2 regions of the Enteractinococcus fodinae genome follow, and region 2 is predicted to be linked to the other one. Evidence: riboswitches for the same ligand, from Rfam matches in the RefSeq annotation. Region 2 holds a riboswitch; the other holds the start of a gene.
What was found. A riboswitch is a leader RNA that binds a small molecule or an ion and turns the genes downstream of it on or off. The one in region 2 is predicted to bind S-adenosylmethionine.
Positions count from the first base shown of each region.

Region 1 (4,424 bases), 2.2 Mb from region 2:
CGCCAAACACGATGTCCACGCCGAAGTGGTCAGTGTGTGGGCCAATGGTGGCGAAGGTGCCAAAGCCCTGGCCTCCCACCTGACTGAGGTTCTCAAGGACTCCGACGACACCGTACAGCCGATGTTCGGTGAAGACACCGGCATCCGGGAGCGCATCGAGCACATCGTGACCAACGTGTATGGTGGCGACGGTGTCGATTTCTCCTCGACCGCTCAACGGCAGCTGAAACAACTCGAAGAAGCCGGCCTCGATAAGATGCCCGTATGTATGGCAAAAACCCAGTACTCCTTCAGTGACGATCCCAAAGCCTTGGGTGCTCCTGACGGGTTCCGGGTGACCGTGCGCGAGCTCAACCTGCGTGCCGGTGCCGGATTCGTCGTGGCCCTGACCGGTGCCATGATGACGATGCCTGGCCTGCCTGCTAAACCCGCTTCCGACAAGATGGACGTTAACGATGAAGGCGAAATTCTAGGCCTGTTCTAACGCGTAACTGGTCACCGTAGTGTTATTCTCGCGGTTCAGGGCGCACCGTCGTTGGATGGTGCGCCCTGAACTATCAGCAGCGAGCGGCCAGGTATCTATCCCTGGCGCGGTTCTGAGTTCCGGGCAGTCGAGTGGTGCGGTGGGATCACGCCGTTGATTCGGTAGTTACCCACAGCCTGGGTACGATAAATTAAAGGTGTGTGGCTAGCGATGGTACGCGCATTGAGCCAGTGCTGGTGCAATTGATTGGATGCGATCGTCGCGGATGCTCCCCCGACTTCAAAAATCTGATTGGTGGCATCCAAAATGAGTTCTGAGACCACCAGACTAGCTTCAGATAGTGCAATATTTGCTCTCGTGTGCGCATCTAGAAAGACCGGGTCTTCCAGATCGGTATGCCCTTGAATTTGCACATAGGACTGCTCTGCAACGGCTGCTACACCTCGCACGATGTGTCGAGCTGCGGACACTTTGGCGGAGGCTTTCCCGATGACTTCATGTACCAGAGGATCTTCTGCAGGGGTCTCTGCTGTTGCGTGGTTGTAGGTCCGGCGTCGAGTGGCAACGTACTGGGTAATATCTTTTATCGCCGCTTGGCCTATGCCGGTTTGGGTAGCAATTAAGGCGATCCACAAGATCGTGTACGAGAGCACTCCGGTGGGCACATCGAATTCCTGGAGCCGGTTTTCAAGCACGGGAACCTCGTCGAGAATGGTCGTACCCGAAGCGGTGAGTCGTTGCCCAAAACCATTCCAATCGTCGATTCGTTTGACACCAGGGTGTTCTGCGTCGACGATTGCAAACAATGGTCCTTCGTCTTCATCAGCTGCACGCGACGCTGAAATGAGAAGGTAGTCGGCAAAGATCGCGCCAGTTGAATAAAATTTGTCGCCGGTCAGATGAGCAATGACTCCACCGGACGTGGGTTCCGCGTCGGTCCAATACACCGGGCGCTTGCCCGCTGCAGGGGGGAGTTCAACCAGGGCGTTACCAAAGATTTTGCCCTTGGCCACCTCAGCAAGCCACCATGCAGAGACTGCCCCTTGAGATTCATTCTGATGCTGTTCTGTGAACATGAAGTGCCCGTGTAGGGCTTGAGGTAAATTTGAATCTGCTTGTCCGAGGTCAACTAAGAGTTCGGCTAATTGCGGCAGGGATGCACCAATTCCACCATGCTCTCGAGCTAGACGAACGCGAGTAAAACCCGAGGTCCGCAATTTTTCAAAGGCATCAAACGCTAGTTCATGGTCTTGCTCCCGTTGCCTTGCACCAGCAGCGATCGTTTCGAACACCGGTGCAAAATGTTGGTGTAATTGCAGGTCAGTGGGCGAAACGTGTTCCGTAGCTTGTAGGAGCTGTTCGAACGTTGGTAGTGCAATAGTTGAAGTAGAAGTCATCGGTTTTCACTCGTTTCATGAAATTCGTGGCACTTCCGCACACGACAGCTCGCGCATATTGGGGAGCTTCAGTGAGAGGCACCATACTTGCCCACGATTTTTTCGCTGGGCCGAATCATCACCTAGAGCACCCCACTACGGTGAGAGGGTTGCTGTCCGGGTAGCTAGGGCTATACGCCGGATCTCAAGATTCTGTATTGCACTATAGCCTCGATTCACGACATGCATCAATTGGGAGCCAAGAAATAACCTTCAGTGAAGCAACGAATCTTCATAAGTCGCCATAACTTTTCATTATTCATAAAGTCACGCCGGCGCGCACGCCGATTAATCTGGCAGTCTTGAACGAGCAGTTTCGGTCGAGCCTTGACGATGCGCGCAAATCTCGGCCAGCGGTACGATAGGGCATCCAGCGCCAGGCTCCAGAAAAAGATGGTGAGCACCAGAATGTCGGAAAGTGAGCTAGCATCTCCTTGCAGACCTACCCCGGCGGCATCGGCCGCATGGACGATGAGCAGATCGGTCAGTCCAAGACCGCCGGATTCTCGCTGTCCAACGATTCATAGCAGCAACATGAGGCCCAGAGAGGTCAACGTCCCACGGACTATCACTTCCCACACGGGTACGGTGGGGATGAGCATGTCTAGCAACGTCTGCATGGGGACCTCCGAATGAGCAATGCTTCATCATGGCCGCTCATTTCCCCTGCTGTCTAGATCATGCACTCCCTTCAAACCTGGGCGACGAGGCCTCTTTGACGGGTGCTAAGGCGTCTCATGGAAGTTCTAGCGTCTCTATCTCGTCGAAGAACACATCGAACTGATAGTCCAGCAGTAACTGGGCCAGAAAACCTGCCGTTTGCAGATCCGGTACCCAGTTCAACACGACCCAGGCGGCATTATCCACGGACTGGCGCATGGCACGCTCGTAGAGCACCGCGGTGCCAGGGTCGCCCTCGGCAGCTTCTTCAACGAGCTGGCGAGTTTCGAAGATATCGGAGGAGACTGTGCCGATGACGCCACGATCCTGAAGTTTTTCGACCCGGGCCACGAGGTCCTCGACATACATCTGTCGAAGTTCCTCGGACGCGACCTCGGGATGCGGGTAGAGGCATTGCGAAGCCCAGGCGATGCCCATGGTGGCTTCGAGACGAGCACGGACTAGCGTCTCATCCCAGGGTTCCGGCGGAGTGTCTCCCTGGAGTGCACGCGTGATCATGGAGAGTTCATAGATCATCTGCTGGGCCGCACCGTCCAGGGTGGACACATCGGTTTGGCGGATTGGGTCGGGTTGGGGCGGGAAGCCGTCATCCTGGACGGGCTCGTCCGCATCCATTGGACGCAGGTCCAATTCGTGGACGATGGCCAGCTGCAAGCCTTCTTGCGGCAATCGGAACACCGGGTTCGCACCTTGCTCCAGAGCTTCGCCGGAAAGTTCTTGACCGAGCTCAGCGCCCACCGATGGCAGGATGCGATCCACCAAGCGAGCGTAGTTTCCTGACATAAAATGTGTGAGTAATTTGCGATTCCCGATCGTCGGTGCCCCATAGTTCAGCACAATGTGCGTGCCGAGCCGGCAGACGTCGTCAACATGTTGCCGGGAAAGGTACGTTGCATCGCCGGTCCGGCCCTGCATGTTCAAATCACGGTGGTACTGATAGACCGCACCGGTCAGCAACACCTGCAACCAACCGTAGACGCCGTGCGTCTGGATCAACTGCTGATGGGCCTGCACGACCTGAACTACCTGGGGTTTGGCCGCCAAGTTCCCAGCACGACTCGTCCATTTGGCAAACTCGGCGGTCGCTGTCGGTCCGTAGAGCTCGAAGCTGCGTTCGGTCAGCTTCTGGCCCGAAGTGGCCAGGGCTTTGAGACCACTCAGCTGACGGTGGCGTGCCAGGATGTTGTCGGTGTCAATTTGATAATCGGTCACGGCGCTATCGTACAAGCTCTCGGCAAGCTCGGCGTGATGTTGGTGCAGGTTCTCCGGGTGTCCCTTCACTTGGGAACGACAAGCATACGCTCCTCGGGCCGCAAGGTGTAAAGGATATACCCGCATTTGCATTCTCAAGGTGCGCCATCGACCCGAGATGCGCGTAATCAAATGTCGGTAGAGTTGATGTTTTGTTTGACTGTACTCACCTCCTCGCTGAGCAACAGGCCCACATCCTGGTCCCCTCTCAGCTTGCAGCATCCGGTGGTATAGAGGAATCATTTCGATGTGAGATCGGATGGTTGTCGGCAGACCAAGCGGAGTGAGATATCATCCAGACTCGACAGGCATCTTTGTTCTTTTCGGTCCAAATGATGGAGTTTTATGTTGATTACTGCCACGGAGGATCCGTCCCTTTACGTAAGAATGAATGACGGCATAACTATCGCAGTGGCAATCTTTGCTGTAATTATCTCGATTATCGCCATGATCACTGGCCATACTCGGGAGACGGAGGCGAATGAGATTGCTCGGGAAGCTCGAGATGAAGCGCGGCGTGCCAACCAGATCGCCCATGAGGCCTTGACCATTGGGACTATGGATTCGAAGAG
Region 1 covers NZ_JAVDYJ010000001.1:35,668-40,091, forward strand. Annotated here, with positions in the region: gene J2S62_RS00150 (formate--tetrahydrofolate ligase) at 1-484, shown strand, start outside; gene J2S62_RS00155 (acyl-CoA dehydrogenase family protein) at 580-1,881, opposite strand; SAM riboswitch class IV at 1,960-2,073, opposite strand; gene J2S62_RS00160 (hypothetical protein) at 2,656-3,813, opposite strand; gene J2S62_RS00165 (hypothetical protein) at 4,198-4,424, shown strand, end outside.
Region 1: another riboswitch for S-adenosylmethionine. It lies ahead of J2S62_RS00155 (acyl-CoA dehydrogenase family protein); the one in region 2 lies ahead of J2S62_RS10455 (LLM class flavin-dependent oxidoreductase).

Region 2 (4,424 bases):
ACGGGTCGGTGCCACGGGTGGCCGCAACCGAGTGCCCGGCAAGATCCTCTACGGTGTCGATCGCGGAGTCTTCTGGAACGACCAGTGCGGTCCATTCGACGTTGCCAACGACGCTAATGGTCTGAATGGGTGTCCCGGTTGAACGGGATAGTAGGGCAGCTGAGCCTGCAGTAGAGCCGACATCGATAGCCTCGGCGCGCAGGTTTTCATTGGCGCGGTTCGAGCCAGCAGAAAAGACCCATTCAACCTCGCCATCAAGTTCTTCTTCCAACCAGCCTTGGTCTTTGATGATCAGCGACAAGGGATTGTAGGTGGCGTAGTCGATGCGCAGCGATTCGGTCTCACCGGCGTCAGCGTTTTCTCCGGCGCATCCGGTCAGTGCCAGCGCTCCGGCCAGGATTGCAGCGGGAAGTGTTTTGCGTGGAAGTAACATGAGTTAGCCTTTCGAAGATGCAAGTGGTTGTACGCCCAAACCGGTCAGCAGTTGCTCCCGTAACGAAACTAGTGCGGGGTCATGGCTGGCGCGTGGCCGAGGTACGGGTGGAGTGAAAATATTGGCAATCGTCGCGCCTTCGATGTGCGGGGTGTGATCCAACAGGATGATGCGATCTGACAGCAGCAAGGCTTCGTCAACATCATGGGTGACCATCACTGTGGTGGTACCGGTTTTGGCATGTACGTCCAACAGCAGTTGCTGCATTTTGATGCGTGTCAACGCGTCGAGGGCACCAAAGGGCTCATCTAACAACAGGATTTCGGGGTCGCGGGCCATCGCACGTGCCAAGGAAGCGCGTTGGGCCATGCCGCCGGAGATTTCCCGCGGGCGATGATCGGCTGCGTGCTCCAAACCGACAAGCTGCAAGAGCTCATCGACGCGGTGTTTGCCAGCAGCTTTGCCCGTTCCGTCGGGTAGTCCCAGGGCAACGTTGTCCGCCACGCTCGCCCAGGGCATCAGTCGGGGTTCTTGGAACCCGATGGCACACCGTGGATCGAATTCGGCCACGGGAGTGTCTTGGATGTGCACCTGGCCGGTGCATCCGACATCCAACCCGCCCAGGGCACGTAGCAAGGTGGATTTTCCGGACCCGGAGGCACCGATGATGGCAATGATCTCTCCGGGTGCGACCTCGAGGTTGATGTCAGTCAAGATCTGGCGGGTGGTGCCGTTGGTACCGAAGGCTCGGCCGACATTGCGGCAGACTACTGCAGGACTGGATGCTGTGAGCGTCATGAAAAAATCACTCCATCGAGTCTTGGCGTTAGCACCTGCCCTTCGGGTGGTTGCTGCGACTTCACTGAGCCAAGTCTCTCAGTCGCTCTGGATGGTTACGTTCAACGATCCTATGCTGATCATGGGTCAAAAGGAAAATTATTGTTACGGTGCGTTGCCTACTGGACAATGGCATGTTCGGAGCGAACCGACCGTTGCCGTGGATGGGGGACAGCCCTGCTCCACTATCCCGAAGGCAGGGAATGAACTCCGTGAGTGTTTTCTGCCGACGTTACTGATAGCTGACTAGGGTGTACGATTCGGGGAGCGAACACAAGGCAACAATATGACGATTCGACTGGCAATCTTGGGGACAAATGTGTTTGAATCGGTAGCTGTAACCATCCAGAGCGGCTAAGAGATCTGGCTCGACGACGCCGCAGCAACCACCCGTGTGGGAAGGTGCTACCGCCAGAACCGATGGAAGGAGCATTCATCGTGGCATCACAACGTCAAATCCTCTTCAACGCTTTCGACATGAACTGTGTCGGACACCAATCACCAGGCCTATGGCGCCACCCGCAAGACCAGTCCCGAGACTACAATAAGCTGTCCTACTGGACCGATCTGGCCCAGACGCTAGAAAAAGGGCTGTTCGATGGGCTCTTCATCGCCGATGTTCTTGGGCCCTACGATATTTACGGTGGCAACTCCAATGCTGCACTGACCTCGGGTGCGCAGGTGCCCGTCAACGACCCCTTCCTGCTGGTCTCTGCCATGGCTGCCGTGACCAAGCACCTCGGTTTCGGGGTTACAGCCGGCACCGCCTATGAGCACCCTTTCCCATTCGCTCGTCGCCTGGCCACCCTGGATCACCTCACCAACGGCCGCGTGGGCTGGAACGTTGTGACCGGTTACCTCCCATCGGCGGCCCGCAACATGGGTAACGACGATCAGATGGAACACGATCGTCGCTATGACCACGCGGATGAATACCTCGAAGTCATCTACAAACTCCTCGAAGGGTCATGGGAAGACGATGCGGTGCAATTCGACCGCGAATCAGGCGTCTTCACCGACTTCACCAAAGTTCACAACATTGCTCACGAAGGCGAATTCTTCCGGGTACCAGGTGCAGCGGTGACCGAACCGTCGCCACAGCGCACCCCGGTCATCTATCAGGCCGGCGCCTCGACCCGTGGGCGTGTTTTTAGTGCCAAACATGCCGAAGCCACCTTTATGAACTCACCGACCCCAGAATTGCTGGGCGAGTCAATCGCCAAAACCCGTGCGGCACTGGTCGAAGCCGGCCGCGACCCGTATGACATGAGAGTCTTTGGGATGCAGACCGTTGTCACCGGTGCAACGGATGCCGAAGCACAGGAGAAGTACCGGGATCTTGCCCAGTATGCCGATGTTGAAGGCGCGCTGTCGCTGATGTCAGGTTGGATGGGCACCGACTTTTCCAAATATGATTTGGATGCTCCCATCGGCCACATCGAATCCAATGCAATCCAATCGGCTGCCGAAACCTTCCGCAGGGCTTCCGGCGACGGCGAAGAATGGACCGTTCGTAAACTCGCCGAATGGGTTGGTGTCGGTGGTTTCGGACCGGTCCTGATCGGATCCGGCGCCACGGTTGCAGAAGAGCTTATCAGGATCCAGGACGAAACCGACGTCGATGGTTTCAACCTGGCCTACCACATCACCCCGGGAACCTTCGAAGACATCGTTGAATACGTTGTCCCAGAACTCCAGGAACGCGGCCGCTACAAGACCGAATACTCCGAGGGCACCCTGCGCCATAAACTCTTCGGCCAGGGCGACCACCTCCCCGAGACCCACGTTGGTGCCAGCTATAAGCTCGGGGCCAGCTCACTGGTCTAACACCCGTTCAGGGACTAGAATGCGAAAACGCCCACAACCAGCATGCTGGTTGTGGGCGTTTTGTCGCGCGCACTACCGCAATGGCGGCAGAACTTTTTGTTCCACCAGCTGATCAAAGAGTTCCAATAAACGCGTTTCAGTATCGAGAGCATCGGCGAAACCCGCCTGACGGATCTTCACGGTCGAGGTGATGTTGTCAGCTTCGTGCTGGAATAAGAAATCTCCAACACCCCACCCGACTAACTCGTGATACGGGGTGGGTTGCAGGTCGTGGCGGTGCACCAGTCTGTCCCAGATTTCGGCCAATGCCGGCATGGTTTCGGTTAACGACATCTGTTGGGGTGGGGCGTAGGCCATGCCGAAATGCTCGGCGAACCGCGGCCAGAGTTGTGACCAGCGGAACTGATCGCCATTGGTGACGTTAAAGACCTGGCCGGCAGCCGTTTTTGTCCCACCCGCCCACACGGTGGCTCGGGCTAACAGTTGGGCATCGGTGGTTTGGTAGAGCACGTCGTAGGCTGTCCGGGTGCCTGGGAAGCGCAAGGGTAACCCAAGCTCTTTACTGATGGCCGCATAGACCCCGATGACTAACAACAGGTTCATGGGGTTGCCGGTCGCGTACCCGGTCACGCCCTCGGGACGCAGCACCGTGAAATCGAAACCCCGTTCTTGTGCGCGTTGGCGCAGGAGGTCTTCTTGCGTGTAGTAGAAATGCGGCCCGATGAGTCGCGGGTCTGATTCTTTGGCAGGGGTATTGAAAAACCCGAGGTGGTGCCCGTAGGCTTTTCCGCCCTGATAGATCGTCACGTGTTTCAGGTTCGCTCCGGCCTGCCGGAGCACCTCTAAGGTATTTTCTAACAACGCATCGTTGATTTCGATGAGTTCCGCATCGGTGTCACGTTCAATGTATGCGCCGAAAACCAAGTGGGTCACCTCGGCTAGCCCTTCGACTTGGGCCAGTTCACTAACAGCCTGTTCATCGAGTAAGTCAGCGCGGTGGTGGACCCATGGGACCTCGGGGAGCGCTCGACGGCTCACCCCGTGGACCGTCCACCCAAGCTGGTGGTACAACTCGGCAGCGTAACTGCCCAACAGACCACCGTCCCCGGCGACGAAGACCGTTCCTGGGTGGGCTGGCAAGTCAGTCAAATTTAATCCGACCGTGGATGTCATCAAAGAATTCCTTCTGTATAACGAGGGCGGCTACCCTGCGGCAGCCGCCCTCGCACTATGCGTCGTGAGTCGAGAATCGAAGCTTAGGCGAACGGCTGGGAGGCCGTATCGAGCTGGTGAACTTCCTCGTCGGTGAGTTTCAGATCTGCGATGG
Region 2 covers NZ_JAVDYJ010000001.1:2,244,530-2,248,953, reverse strand. Annotated here, with positions in the region: gene J2S62_RS10465 (aliphatic sulfonate ABC transporter substrate-binding protein) at 1-433, opposite strand, end outside; gene J2S62_RS10460 (ABC transporter ATP-binding protein) at 437-1,231, opposite strand; SAM riboswitch class I at 1,241-1,329, opposite strand; SAM riboswitch class I at 1,609-1,697, shown strand; gene J2S62_RS10455 (LLM class flavin-dependent oxidoreductase) at 1,691-3,097, shown strand; gene J2S62_RS10450 (SDR family oxidoreductase) at 3,170-4,270, opposite strand; gene J2S62_RS10445 (aldo/keto reductase) at 4,354-4,424, opposite strand, start outside.